Regions from separate parts of the Clostridium gasigenes genome, predicted to be linked through region 2. Evidence: predicted binding sites of a transcription regulator. Region 2 holds the regulator's gene; the other holds the start of a gene.
The links. Region 2 encodes Rex, which represses fermentation and respiration genes when NADH is low (regulators of the CRP and FNR family bind a similar motif). Its sites were predicted from a motif close to ATTGTTAANNNNTTAACAAT; they were not measured.
Positions count from the first base shown of each region.

Region 1 (7,655 bases), 130 kb from region 2:
CTCTTAAAAAGTACGAGTTACTTGATGCTATTTATAAAAATTGTGTTAGAGCTACATATACCTCATCAGCTATTGAAAATATAAAAATAGCTAGAGGTCAAATTGATATTTAGGCAACTGAAAAAATAATCCCGATTATAGAAGAACATTAAGACACTTTTAAAAAAATAATAGACCAATTGTTAGTCTATTATTTTTTCAAGTGCCTAAAATAAAGAAGGTAGATATTTTGCAAACAAAGGTAGCTATAATAAAAGATATAGAAAATGATAATAAATATATAAAAGAAGCCGCAAACATTATTCAAAATAATGGTACAGTAGCATTCCCAACAGAAACAGTTTATGGGCTAGGAGCAAATGCATTAGATCCTCAAGCTGTTTCAAAAATATTTAAGGCAAAGGGTAGACCTCAAGATAATCCATTAATTGTACATGTTGCAAATAAGGATATAAGTGGTTTAGTTTTAAACATACCAGAAATTGCAAAAAAACTTATTGATAAATTTTGGCCAGGTCCTTTAACAATAATATTAGAAAAAAATAATATTATTCCTGATGCAACAAGTGCAGGACTTAGTACAATAGGTATAAGGATGCCGAATAATGAAATAGCATTAAAGTTAATAGAGATGTCAAATAGACCAATAGCAGCACCTTCTGCTAATATATCAGGTAGACCAAGTCCAACAGAAGTTGAAAGATGTGTTGAAGATTTATATGGTAAGGTTGACTACATATTAGGTGGAAATAGAAGCGAGATTGGGGTAGAATCCACAATAGTAGATTGTACTGTTAACCCACCGGTGGTATTAAGACCTGGTGGAATAACCCTAGAAATGTTAAGAGAGTTCCATCCTGGGATAAATATTGATGAGTCAATTAAAGGAAAACCTAGCCCTGATTTAAAGCCAAAGGCACCAGGAATGAAATATAGACACTATGCACCAAGGGCTAAACTTAAAATAATAAGTGGAAATAAAGAAAAAACTATTGATAAAATTAAAGAAATAGTAGACAATTATATAGAAAAAAATAAAAATGTAGCTATTTTATGCACAGACGAAAATGCGAATAAATTTCCAAAGGGTAAAATTATTTCTTTAGGAAGTGAATTTATTTTAGCTGAGATAGCTAAAAATATTTTTGAGGCTCTTAGAAGTTGTGATGATTTAGGTGTAGATTTAATTCTATGTGAAGCTTTTGAAGAAAAGGGTGTAGGAGTAGCTATTATGAATAGGCTAAATAAGGCAGCCGGATTTGATATAATAGAAGTTTAGGCATTTGATTTTTGAAGTGCCTTAATAATTAGGAGGGATCTCTTATTATGAAAATAGCAATAGGGTCAGACCACGGTGGAGTGGATTTAAAAGAGGAAATAATAAACTTTTTAAAATCAGAGAACTATGATGTAAAAGATTTTGGGACAAATAGCAAGGCATCTTGCGATTATCCAGATTATGCGTTGAAAGTGGCGGAAGCTATAGTGGCTAAAGAATTTGAATTTGGTATATTAGTATGCGGTACGGGTATAGGTATAAGCATTGCTGCAAACAAGGTGCCAGGAATAAGAGCTGCTTTATGTTCAGATACCTTTAGTGCACATGCAACTAGAGAACATAATAATGCAAATATATTAGCATTAGGGGCAAGATCTGTAGGCCCAGGGTTAGCATTAGATATAGTTAAAACTTTCTTAAATGCTAAATTCGAAGGTGACAGACATCAAGCAAGAATTGATAAAATAACAGCTATTGAAAAAAAATATATTAAATAATAAAACATATTGGAGGAATTTTTAATGAGCAGAGTAATACAAGTAGAACATCCATTAATACTTCATAAATTAGCTTTTATAAGAAGTAAGAATACAGGTGCTAAAGATTTTAGGGAATTAGTTGAAGAAGTTTCAATGCTTATGGCATATGAAGTAACTAGAGATTTGGCTACAGAAGAAGTAGAAATCGAAACACCAATTTGCAAAACAAAGTGTAAAATGTTATCAGGAAAGAAAATAGCTATAGTTCCAATACTAAGAGCAGGTCTTGGTATGGTGGATGGAATGTTAAAACTAATTCCAGCAGCTAAAATTGGACATATAGGTTTATACAGAGATGAAGAAACGCTTCAACCAGTAGAATATTTCTGTAAATTACCACAAGATATTGCAGAAAGAGATGTAATGGTTGTAGACCCTATGCTTGCAACAGGAGGATCGGCTGCAGATGCTCTTACTTTATTAAAGAAAAAGGGTGCTAAGAACCTAAGACTTGTATGTTTAATATCATCACCAGAAGGTATTAAACTTGTACAAGAAACTCATCCAGATGTAGACATATATGTAGCTGGGATAGATGAAAGGTTAAATGAAAAGGGATATATAATACCAGGTCTTGGAGATGCTGGGGATAGATTATACGGAACAAAATAATTTAATAATTATAGTATATTCAAAAAAATAGTTAATATTATATTCTATTTTGAATCATACTTGCTTAATAGAGTTCACTGATAGTACAACTATCGGTGAACTCTATATCATAGTATGGCTCAAAATATATATTATAATTTAAACTTTTATTTAAGATTATTAAAGTTTGAAAATTAATTAATTAAATAATATTTTGAAAATTTGTATTGTGCAATAGATAGAGTGTATAATTATAGAAGTTATAAAAAGGGTATTGATATATTAAGGAGTGATTTCATTGAAAAAGAAAATTATAACAATATTTGGAACGAGGCCAGAGGCTATAAAAATGGCTCCATTAGTAAAGGAACTTGGAACTAGAGAGGGCATAGATATAAAGGTGTGTGTAACAGCACAACATAGAGAAATGTTAGATCAAGTTTTAGAGTATTTTGATATTATTCCAGATTTTGATTTAAATATAATGAAAACAAAGCAGACCTTAACTGGAATAACTAATAGAGTTTTAGAAGGACTTGAAGAGGTTTTTATAAATGAAAAACCTGATATGATATTAGTACATGGAGATACAACAACTACATTTTCAGGCGCACTTGCTGCGTTTTATCAACAAATAAAAGTTGGTCATGTTGAAGCTGGGCTTAGAACCTTTGATAAATATTTTCCATTTCCAGAAGAAATGAATAGAAAACTTACTGGAGGATTAGCAGATTTACACTTTGCACCAACAAGTGGCTCAAAGAATAATCTTCTAAGAGAAGGAGTAAAGGAAGAAGAAATATATATAACAGGAAATACTGTAATAGATGCAATGCTTCATACTGTGAAAGATGGTTATATATTTGAAAATGAAGAATTAAATAAAATAGATTTTCAAAATAAGAAAGTTATTATGATTACAGCTCATAGAAGAGAAAATTGGGGAGAGGGTATAAATAATATTTGTGAGTCTTTAAAAGCTATTGTAGAAGCTAATAAGGATGTAGAATTAGTTTATTTAGTGCACTTAAACCCAGTTGTTAAAGATGTAGTCTATAGAAAATTAGGCGGAATAGAAAGAGTTCACTTGTTACCGCCATTAGATACTAAAGAAACACATAACTTAATGAATAAATCATTTATGGTTATGACTGATTCTGGCGGGCTTCAAGAAGAAGCACCACATCTTGGTAAACCAGTATTAGTTTTAAGAGATGTAACTGAAAGACCAGAGGCAGTATCTTATGGAACGGTTAAATTGGTAGGAACTAATATAAAAACAATAGTAGAAAATGCAAACACTTTATTAAATAACGAAGAAGAATATTTAAAAATGAGTAAATCAGTTAATCCATATGGTGATGGTAATGCTTCAAAAAGAATTGCAGATGCCATTGAAAAATACTACGGGTTAAGAGAAGAAGAAGTAGAAGAATTTAAGAGATAGTATTAATCATAAAAATAACTAGTTGTTTACGCGACTAGTTATTTTTATATCTTAAAGTGGGAAAAAAAACTAAAATTTAGTTGATTATAGAATTAAAAGTGTTATAATTGAATTGTGTTAATTGTTTAACAAGTTGGACAATTCAAACGATGAAAATTAGGAGGTATTGTGAATATGAGAGAAGTAGTTATTGTAAGTGCAGTAAGAACAGCAATTGGGGCATTTGGAGGAGCATTAAAAGATGTTTCTGCAGCAGATTTAGGTGCTCTTGTAATTAAAGCAGCTATTGAGAAGGCTGGCGTTCGTGGTGAATTAGTAGATGAAGTTGTAATGGGTAATGTAATACAAGCGGGTCTTGGACAAAATATTGCAAGGCAAGCAGCTATAAAATCAGGATTGCCAGTAGAAGTTCCAGCTATGACTATAAATAAAGTATGTGGATCTGGATTAAGAACTGTAGCATTAGCTGCACAAATGATAAAAGCGGGAGATGCTGATATAGTTGTTGCAGGTGGTATGGAAAATATGTCACAAGCACCATATGTATTGAAAGATGCAAGATGGGGACAAAGAATGGGTGACGGTAAAATGGTAGATACAATGATAAATGATGCTCTATGGGATTCATTTAACAATTATCATATGGGTGTAACAGCTGAAAATATAGCTAAACAATGGAATCTAACAAGAGAAGAGCAAGATCAATTTGCTGTTAATTCTCAAGTTAAAGCTGAAAATGCTATTAAAGCTGGAAGATTTAAAGATGAAATAGTTCCAGTTATAATTCCTCAAAGAAAGGGAGAACCAAAAGTATTTGATACTGATGAATTTCCAAGATACGGTGCTACAATGGCAGGGATGGCAAAATTAAGACCAGCATTTGCCAAAAAAAATGGTACAGTAACAGCAGGAAATGCTTCAGGAATAAATGATGGAGCAGCAGCTTTCGTAGTAATGAGCGCTGATAAAGCTAAAGAACTTGGAATTACTCCTTTAGCTAAAATAGTTTCATATGGTCAAAGAGGTTTAGAACCATCAATAATGGGTTATGGACCATTCCATGCAACTAAAAAAGCTTTAGAAGTTGCAAACCTTAAGATTGAAGATTTAGATTTAATCGAAGCTAATGAAGCTTTCGCAGCTCAAAGTTTAGCTGTAGCAAAAGATTTAAACTTTGATATGGATAAAGTAAATGTAAATGGTGGAGCAATTGCACTTGGACATCCAGTTGGAGCATCAGGTGGAAGAATATTAGTTACATTACTTCATGAAATGCAAAAAAGAGATGCAAAAACTGGTTTAGCTACTTTATGTATAGGTGGCGGAATGGGAACAGCATTAATAGTTTCAAGAGACTAATGTTATTTTGAAAAGATCCTTTAATTAGGATCTTTTTTTTTGTGTGTATTATATTTCTTAAATAGAATTTCATGAATTAATATTAAAAAAAAGAGAATAATAAAAATATTAATGTGAAAAAATATAGTAATTAGTACTTTTTACTTTAATAATATTAAACTTATAATAGGTATATTAAATTTGGTAAAAACAATATTGTATAAAGGATAATAATTGCAAATAAAACTTATATAAAACTTATGCAAAACGTATATAAAACTTATGTGAAACGTATATAAAACTTATATAAACTAGATATTAGTCTATATAGACATTAATATATGAATATTTAATTATAATAGTAAATTAAATGTCGAAAATAAAAATAAAAAAATAAAAAAATGAATAATTAATATTCAAATTTATTCATTTAGTGAAAAGGTTGAATTGAATTAAATTATTTGTTAAAGTATTCTATTTAAAAAAATAACTTCAAATAGAATAAAAGAGATAAAAAAACGTGAATGAAAATGTTAACATTAAATTGAAAGAAAAAACAGAAAAACAGAAAATTCAGTTAAATGAATATAGCTTGTATAATTAAAACTATAAACTTAGCAAAAGTTATTAATAATGAATGTAGTTAAGGAAATTGAGAATAAACCTATGTAGACAGTAAATTCAATCAAAATATAGGTAATTTGATTAAAAATGAGGTTTCCTTTAATTTTTTTTGAGGATTATAATTAGGACAGTCATTAGGGGGTATTGATGTATGAGTAAAGACGTGAATAAATTTCTTAATGAAATGATAAAATATGATTTGTATGGAGGAATTATTCTTTCTCTTATATTATCAATAACAGTTAATACTAAATTTTCAATTATTTATTTTCTTGGAATTATAGTTTCCCTAGCTAATTTTTTTATAGGTGGAAAAATTATGAAAAATATGCTAGGAAAAAAAAGAGGTGGTATGTTATTTCCGATAAGTGGTCTTATAAGGATATTAATAATAGTTGGAATAGCAGTACCTTTTATGAGTAAGTTAATTAATCTAATAGCATATATTACAGGATACATATCACATTTTGTATTCCTAACAATATATTGGGTAAAAAGTGAGAAGGGAAGTGATTAGGTGGAAACTCTAGAGCCTATAGTTTCTTTTACATTAGGAGGATTTAAAATAGACGTAACTCCTGAGATGGTAGTTCAATGGGGCATAATTATTTTTATAGCTCTATTATGTTGGTGGACTACAAGAAACTTATCAATAAAACCTAGTAAAAAGCAAACTGTGGTAGAAACAATTTATAAATCGTTAAAGGGATTAATTATAAATAATGTTGGAGAGAAGTATTTAGACATACTTCCGTTTATAGGAACAACAGCAGTATTTATATTTATGATGAATATGGTTGGTCTTATAGGAATATCACCGCCAACCAAAAGTTTTAGCGTAACAGTATCATTAGGTTTAATATCGTTCTTTGTTGTTCAATTCTATGCAATTAAAAATCATGGCATAGGATCATATCTAAAAGGATATGCACAGCCAGTAGCGATAATGTTGCCTATAAATTTATTGGAAAGAGTAATGTTTCCAGTATCATTAGCATTAAGATTATTTGGGAACATATTAGCAGCTACAATTTTAGTAGAATTAGTTTATGAAGCTCTAGGCAGTGTAGCTTGGATAGCACAAATAGGTTTACCAATACCACTACATGGATATTTTGATATCTTTGATGGGGTAATACAAGTGGTCATATTTGTAATGTTGACCATGATAAATATAAAAATAGTATCAGAACATTAAACAAAATTTAAGGAGGAAAATAACAATGGATGCAATAGGAATGAGAGCAATAGCAGCTGCAATAGCAGTATTAGTAGGAGCAGGAGCAGGAATAGGAATAGGAATAGCAACAGGTAAAGCAGTAGAGGGTATTTCAAGAAATCCAGAATCAAGCGGAAAAATAACAACAGCATTAATTATAGGTGCGGGTTTCGCAGAAGCAACAGCTATATATGGATTATTAATATCAATTATTCTAATATTTGTTGGAATAAAATAGTTGCTTTAAGTGACTCCAGAGAGGAGGAGGTAATAATATGATGGAATTAAATCCTTCAATAGTAATAGCAACCATAATTAATTTCATTGGTTTGTTAGCAATATTAAAATATTTCTTTTTTGATAAGGTCAAGGCTATTATTGATGAAAGAGAAGCGCTTATAAACGAGCAATTAGATAATGCAGAAGAAGAACAAGAAAAATCAAGAATGTTAGCAATAGAAAATGAAAGAATGCTTAAATCTGCAAGAGAAGAAGGTAAGAAAATTACTGAGAGAGAAAAGCAGAAAGCAGAATCAATATATGAAGAAATTATAGGTGAGGCTCACACTGAAGCTAAAATAATTTTAGAAAGAGCTAAAATAGAAATCAATAGAGAGA
Region 1 is NZ_CP071376.1:725,544-733,198, reverse strand. It holds gene J1C67_RS03560 (hypothetical protein) at 1-113, shown strand, start outside; gene J1C67_RS03555 (L-threonylcarbamoyladenylate synthase) at 230-1,279, shown strand; gene rpiB (ribose 5-phosphate isomerase B) at 1,327-1,776, shown strand; gene upp (uracil phosphoribosyltransferase) at 1,801-2,430, shown strand; gene wecB (non-hydrolyzing UDP-N-acetylglucosamine 2-epimerase) at 2,708-3,856, shown strand; gene J1C67_RS03535 (acetyl-CoA C-acetyltransferase) at 4,031-5,215, shown strand; gene J1C67_RS03530 (hypothetical protein) at 5,970-6,335, shown strand; gene J1C67_RS03525 (F0F1 ATP synthase subunit A) at 6,336-7,016, shown strand; gene atpE (ATP synthase F0 subunit C) at 7,042-7,275, shown strand; gene J1C67_RS03515 (F0F1 ATP synthase subunit B) at 7,316-7,655, shown strand, end outside.
Region 1: J1C67_RS03535 (acetyl-CoA C-acetyltransferase) is a predicted target of Rex. The motif match lies at 3,970-3,989, and genes of this name have one in related genera.

Region 2 (7,655 bases):
GAGAAGAAAATGAAGAGGAAGTAATAAAAGAGCAATATAAAATAATTGATGGAATATCTATTGACTTTGGAGTAATGCAAAAGACGAGAAGAGCATTTGTAATAAAAAGTGATTTCGAATGGGATGATATTGGAAGTTTTTCAGCGTTAAGTAGGTATTTAAATACCGTTAACACTAATAGTGTTAGTAACAATGTTTATTTAGAAGAATGTACTAATTGTTCTATATTCGGAGAAAAGAATTTAATTATAGGTCTTGGTGTTAAAGATTTAGTGATAGTAGATGCAGGGGACGTAATATTGATTATGGATAAAAATAGAGATCAAGAAATAAAGCATCTATTAAGTAAGTTAAATGAAAAAGAAGAATATGATAAATATGTTTGAATAATAAAAAAGAGATTTATCCTAATAAATTTAAGGATAAATCTTTTTTTTGTTTTAATTTAAAAAAAATAGGAATTCAAAAAAAAGATTAACTATTTTAATCTATATTTAATAGCACAAGAGGTAATATATATAGTAGTAGATAAAAAGTACCGTTTGTGTAATTAATAACTCATTGTTTATATAAACATATAGGACTATGATAACAATATAAAAATAATATAATTTAAATGTTGATGATTTTGAAAAATATATTATAAAAGTAGGTGAAATAAAAGATGTTAATGAATACTCATACAATGTTAGCTAAAGATTTTATATATAATATGGATAGTAATAAAAAAGAGTTGATTAATGAAAATCATTTCATTTGGGGAAATATAAAACCGGATTGTGTTTCTACCTATAAATTTAAGAAGCATTATCTTGATGAAAGCTTAGATATGGTTGTGAATAAGATCCAATTTCTATCATCATTAAGTTTGGAGGATATATATAAGAACCATTATGAAAATAGATTTAGTCAAGAATTGGGTGTTGTTTGCCATTTTTTATGTGACTTTTTCTGTGTTCCCCATAATAAGAGATGGGAATTTAAAAGTGCAAATGTAATGAAAGAACATGTTATGTATGAGAGAGATTTATCTAGAGTAGCTAAAGAATTCAAAATAAGAAAAGATATAGAAAGAAGTATAAACTCCAAAGAAATTAGAAGTTATATTATGGACCTTCAACAAGAATATGAAAAAGTAATGGAATATAATAATGATTTAGATTTTGCATATTATGTATGTCAAAGCGTTATTAATATGATTTTAGATGAAGTACTTATAAATGAAAAGATAAAAGAATATAAGGTTAATCATTAAGTTAGGGAGCATAAAGATAATAACAAGTTGAATAAGCTATTTTAGACGGTTGAGTATTATTTGTTTTCAAATTGTAATTTAAAATAGAACTTACTATTTATAAATAGTAAGTTCTATTTTTGTTGAGTGAATATAACTAAAAGTATAGTTGACAATTTTACTAGGGAAAGCATATAATGAATTAAGAGAAACATATGAGCATATATTCATGTGTTGTAAGGAGCAATTTATGGAGGATAATAATAAAATAGAAAAGTGTAGTTGTAACGTAATTCATAAAGATGTAGTAGAAAAAGTTAGATTATCTATTCCTAAGGAAGAAACACTATATGATTTAGCAGAGTTATTTAAGGTTTTTGGTGATTCAACTAGAATAAAAATATTATGTGCTTTATTTGAAGCAGAAATGTGTGTATGTGATATAGCGAATCTTTTAAATATGACTCAATCAGCTATTTCCCATCAATTAAGAGTTTTAAAGTCTAATAGATTAGTTAAATACAGAAGAGATGGGAAAGTAATATACTATTCATTAGATGATGATCATATAAAGCATATTTTTGACGCAGGACTTAGTCATATAACAGAATAATATAATTCTTAAATTAAAGTTTAAAGGGGGAATAATAATGGAAAAAAAGTTTTTGTTAAATGGATTAGATTGTGCTAATTGCGCAAATAAAATAGAAGATAGGATTAATAAGCTAGAAAGCATTAAAGAAGCCACTGTAAATTTTTCAACTGCTACTTTAATTTTAGAAATAAAAGATGGTTATGAAAAAGAAGATATAATTAATCAAGTAAAAAATATAATTAAAAAATTAGAACCAGGTGTTAAGGTTACGGAGAAAATTGGAAAGGTAGTAGCTAATCGAAATATTAAAAAATGTGAAAGTGCAAAATGTTCAATTAGTGATCATAAACATGAACACTCAAGTGATGATTCAGGATGTTTGGATAAAGGTCATAATCATACAAAGAAAACTAATGTTAACAATGTAGAAGGTAATCATGAATTGCACCATGAAGATAAGCATAAAGAAGAACATGGTCACGACCATTCACATGATGGACAAAGTTTTAAAATAAAAGATAATTTAACTTTAATAATTGGAGCTATAATATACATTATAGCAATTATAACTAATGGTAATGGACTGCTTTCAATAATATTATTTGCAATAAGTTACGGGTTAATAGGTGGAAAAGTTGTTTTAACAGCTATTAGAAATATATTAAGAGGTGAAATTTTTGATGAAAACTTCTTAATGACAGTTGCAACTTTAGGCGCATTTATAATAGGAGAATATCCAGAAGCCGTTGCAGTTATGTTATTTTATGAAGTTGGAGAACTGTTCCAAAGTTATGCAGTTAACCATTCAAGAAAATCAATAACATCATTGATGGATATAAGAGCAGATTATGCAAATATATTAAATGGGAATGATGAAAGAAGAGTGTCACCTGAAGAGGTGGGGGTTGAGGAAATAATTATTGTTAAACCAGGAGAAAGAGTTCCTTTAGATGGAATAGTTATAGAAGGAAAAAGTTTTGTTGATACTAGTGCTTTAACAGGGGAATCAGTTCCAAGAGAAATAACAGTAGATAATGAAATATTAGCAGGATGTATAAATACAAATGGAGTTTTAAAAGTTAAGGTAACTAAAGAATTTGGTGAATCAACTGTAGCTAGAATATTGGAATTAGTTGAAAATGCATCAAATAAAAAAGCTCCAACAGAGAAATTTATAACAAAATTTGCAAAGATATATACTCCAATAGTAGTATTTTCAGCATTGGCATTAGCTATATTACCACCGCTTTTAATACCAGGGCAAACATTTAATATTTGGATATATAGAGCTTTATCATTTTTAGTTGTATCATGTCCTTGTGCGTTAGTTGTTTCAATTCCTTTAGGATTATTTGCAGGAATTGGTGGAGCTTCTAAAAAAGGAATATTAATTAAGGGTGGAAATTACCTTGAAGCTTTAAAAGATATTGATACTGTAGTTTTTGATAAGACAGGAACATTAACTAAAGGTGTATTTAAAGTAACAGAAATAAATGCAGTAGATATAGAAAAAGATAAGTTATTGGAAATTGCAGCTTTAGGTGAGTCACTATCAAATCATCCAATTGCTCAATCAATAGTTAAAGCTTACGGGAAAGAAATTAATAAGGATCAAATTAAAAATTATGAAGAAGTATCTGGCCATGGAATTAGTGTTAAAATTAATGAAGAAGATATACTTCTTGGTAATTATAAATTAATGAATATGTTCAATATAAAATACAATGAAGTAGAATCTATAGGAACAATAATTCATGTAGCAATAAATAAAGAATATAAAGGAAATATAATTATTTCAGATGAGATAAAAGAAGATGCAGCAAATGCTATAAAAGAGTTAAAGAAAATTGGGGTGCATACAACTGTTATGCTAACAGGAGATAGAAAATCAGTGGCAGAAAGAGTTGGAAAAATTATAGGAATAGATAAAGTATTCTCAGAATTATTACCAATAGATAAGGTTGAAAAAATAGAAACATTGCTTAAGGCTAAGAATTCTAAGAGTAAAATAGCGTTTGTAGGAGATGGAATAAATGATGCGCCAGTACTTGCAAGAGCCGATATAGGAATTGCAATGGGGGGAATTGGATCAGATGCAGCAATTGAAGCTGCTGATGTTGTATTGATGAAGGATAATCCAGAATCTTTAGTTGAAGCTATAAAAATAGCTAGAAAAACTAATAAGATTTTATGGCAAAATATAATATTTTCATTAGGAATTAAAGCATTCGTTCTTATACTTGTAGCTTTAGGAATGGCTAGTATGTGGGCAGCAGTTTTTGCAGATGTAGGTGTAACAATAATTGCAGTCCTAAATTCGACAAGATGCCTAAAATAGCCATTGACAAATTTCATCATTTTAAATATAATTAGTGAGGTTAAAAATTTCAGGCGTAGGGATAGCATACAAGATCGTGAATCTTGTTACAGAGCTTGGCTCTGTATTAAATTGTGAGACTTATGTATAACGCATCTGCTACGTTATACATAAGTCTCTTTTTTTTATAAAAATTATTATTTTCAGATGTTATTATAATAAAATTTAAAAGTATGAAAAAATATTTTTATATTAGGAATCTTCAAAAAAAGACTAGTATGTATCTAGTTATTTTTTGAAGATGCCTTAATAATAAAATTTACAACTTTGTTAAATGGATAACTGCTAAAAGTTAAAAATAGAAAAAGTTTAAATATAGATTAAATAAGTAGGATATGATATTATTATATATATTAAATTAAAATAACTAAAATGTTAAGGAGAAGTGTACAGTATGGAAAAGAAAAAGAATATTTCTATGGCTGTAATTAAGCGATTACCTAAATATCATAGATATTTACAAGAGCTAATGAAAAATGATGTTGATAGAATTTCTTCAAAAGAACTTGGGGAAAAAATCGGATTTACAGCTTCGCAAATACGTCAAGATTTGAATTGCTTTGGTGATTTTGGTCAACAAGGCTATGGTTATAATGTTAAGGACTTATATAAGCAAATAAGTTTAATACTTGGATTAAATAAAGATTATAAAACAGTAATAGTAGGTGCTGGAAATATTGGTCAAGCGATTGCAAATTACAGTAGGTTTGCAGAATTAGGTTTGTTTCTGCAAGGTATATTTGATGCTAACCCGAAACTTACAGGTTTAAGAATGATGGGTACAGAAATTCAAGATATAGATAATATGGAACCTTTTCTTCAGGTTAATGATATAGATATTGCTATGATATGTGTACCAAGAATTAATGCTCAAAAAGTATGCGATACCTTAGTTGCAGGTGGAGTAAAAGGTATATGGAATTTTGCACCAGTAGATTTAGTAGTTCCAGAGGATGTTACTGTAGAAAATGTACATCTGTCAGAGAGTTTACTAACGCTAATATATTTATTGCATAAGAGTTAATAATAAAAACTAAATTGTTAAAATTATCGAAAAATTGAAATAAATATTGAAATAATTAAATAGTACGATTATAATAATAGTTGAAGTTTAAAAACTTCGATTATTTTTTACCTATACTTGTTAGAATATTAACAAAGATTAGTGAAAACGATTGGTTTTTTTATGGGCTTCAATAAAAAGCAAGTCAACTTATGAGAAATTTAAATGGGTAAATTTTAACTATGCTAAGTTTATAAATTTAATAAATTAAGCAGATATAAAAGGGGAGGACTTTAAGCATGGAATTAAAAAATGTACTTCTTGAAAAAGAAGGTAATTTAGCTATTGTTACAATCAATAGACCAAAGGCTTTAAATGCTTTAAACTCAGAAACATTAGCAGATCTAGATATTGTTATAACAGATTTAGAAAATGATAATGATATTTACTGCGTAATCCTTACAGGATCAGGAGAAAAAGCTTTTGTTGCAGGAGCTGACATTGCTGAAATGAAAGACCTTAATGAGAAGCAAGGAAAAGAATTTGGTATTCTTGGAAACAAAGTGTTCAGAAGATTAGAAAACTTAGGAAAGCCAGTAATAGCTGCAATATCAGGTTTTGCACTTGGTGGTGGATGTGAACTTGCAATGTCATGTGACATAAGAATAGCATCGGAAAGAGCTAGATTTGGGCAACCTGAAGCAGGGCTTGGAATAACTCCAGGTTTTGGTGGAACTCAAAGACTGCCAAGAATTGTTGGAATTGGAAAAGCTAAAGAATTAATTTATACAGGAGCAATAATTAAGGCTGATGAAGCGTTAAGAATAGGTCTTGTAAATAAAGTTGTTACTTTAGAAAGTCTAATGGAAGAAGCTAAAGCTATGGCAAACATGATAATTGCTAACGCTCCAATTGCAGTTAAATTATGTAAGGATGCAATTAATAGAGGAATGCAAGTAGGCATAGATAGTGCAATAGTAATTGAAGCTGAAGATTTTGGAAAATGTTTTGCGACAGAAGATCAAGTAGAGGGAATGGGTGCTTTCATAGAAAGAAGAACCAAAAACTTCCAAAATAAATAGTCGCAATATTAAATAAATAAAAAATAATATAAATATTCAAACAAATAAAAAGTGTAAGGAGGTTTTTAGAAAGTAATTAATTATTTTCTAAAAAAAGCCTAATTATAAGGAGGTAACTTGAATGAATTTTACATTAACTAGAGAACAAGAATTAGTAAGACAAATGGTTAGAGAGTTCGCTATAAACGAAGTTAAACCAATTGCTGCTGAAATAGATCAAACTGAAAGATTTCCAATGGAAAACGTTGAAAAAATGGCTAAGCTAGGTATGCTTGGGATTCCATTTTCTAAAGAATATGGTGGAGCTGGCGGAGATACTCTTTCATATATCCTAACAGTAGAAGAATTATCAAAGGTTTGTGGTACAACTGGTGTTATAGTATCTGCTCATACTTCACTTTGTGCATCATTAATAAACCAATTTGGTAACGCAGATCAAAAAGTTAAATATTTAACTCCACTTGCAAAAGGTGAAAAGCTTGGAGCCTTTGGGTTAACTGAACCAGGAGCAGGTACAGATGCATCCGGACAACAAACAACTGCTGTTTTAGATGGGGACAACTATATCTTAAATGGTTCAAAAATATTTATAACAAATGGTGGAGTTGCGGAGACTTTCATAATATTTGCAATGACAGATAGAAGCAAGGGAACAAAAGGAATATCAACATTTATAGTTGAAAAAGACTTCCCAGGTTTCTCAATAGGAAAGCATGAAGATAAGCTAGGAATTAGAGCATCTTCAACTACAGAATTAGTTATGCAAAACTGTATAGTTCCAAAGGAAAACTTAATTGGACAAGAAGGTAGAGGATTTGGAGTAGCAATGAAAACACTTGATGGTGGTAGAATTGGTATAGCAGCTCAAGCACTAGGAATTGCAGAAGGAGCTTTAGAAGAAGCTTGCACATATATGAAGGAAAGAAAACAATTCGGTAAACCATTATCAGCATTCCAAGGTTTACAATGGATGATAGCGGATATGGATGTTAGAGTTGAATCAGCTAGACTTTTAGTTTATAAAGCAGCCTTCTTAAAGGATGCAGGTCTTCCATATGCAGTTGATGCAGCAAGAGCAAAACTTGTAGCATCAGAAGTAGCTATGGAAGTTACAACTAAGGCAGTTCAAATCTTTGGTGGATATGGTTACACTAAAGAATACCCAGTAGAAAGAATGATGAGAGACGCTAAGATAACTGAAATTTATGAAGGTACTTCAGAAGTTCAAAAAATGGTTATTGCAGGTAGCGCATTAAGATAAGGAGGAATTATAGATGAATATAGTAGTTTGTTTAAAACAAGTTCCAGATACTGCAGCAGTTAAAATTGATCCAAAAACAGGAACTCTTATTAGAGAGGGTGTT
Region 2 is NZ_CP071376.1:851,239-858,893, reverse strand. It holds gene J1C67_RS04190 (mannose-1-phosphate guanylyltransferase) at 1-386, shown strand, start outside; gene J1C67_RS04185 (zinc dependent phospholipase C family protein) at 665-1,255, shown strand; gene J1C67_RS04180 (ArsR/SmtB family transcription factor) at 1,485-1,847, shown strand; gene J1C67_RS04175 (heavy metal translocating P-type ATPase) at 1,885-4,167, shown strand; gene J1C67_RS04170 (redox-sensing transcriptional repressor Rex) at 4,601-5,230, shown strand; gene J1C67_RS04165 (short-chain-enoyl-CoA hydratase) at 5,509-6,291, shown strand; gene J1C67_RS04160 (acyl-CoA dehydrogenase) at 6,413-7,552, shown strand; gene J1C67_RS04155 (electron transfer flavoprotein subunit beta/FixA family protein) at 7,566-7,655, shown strand, end outside.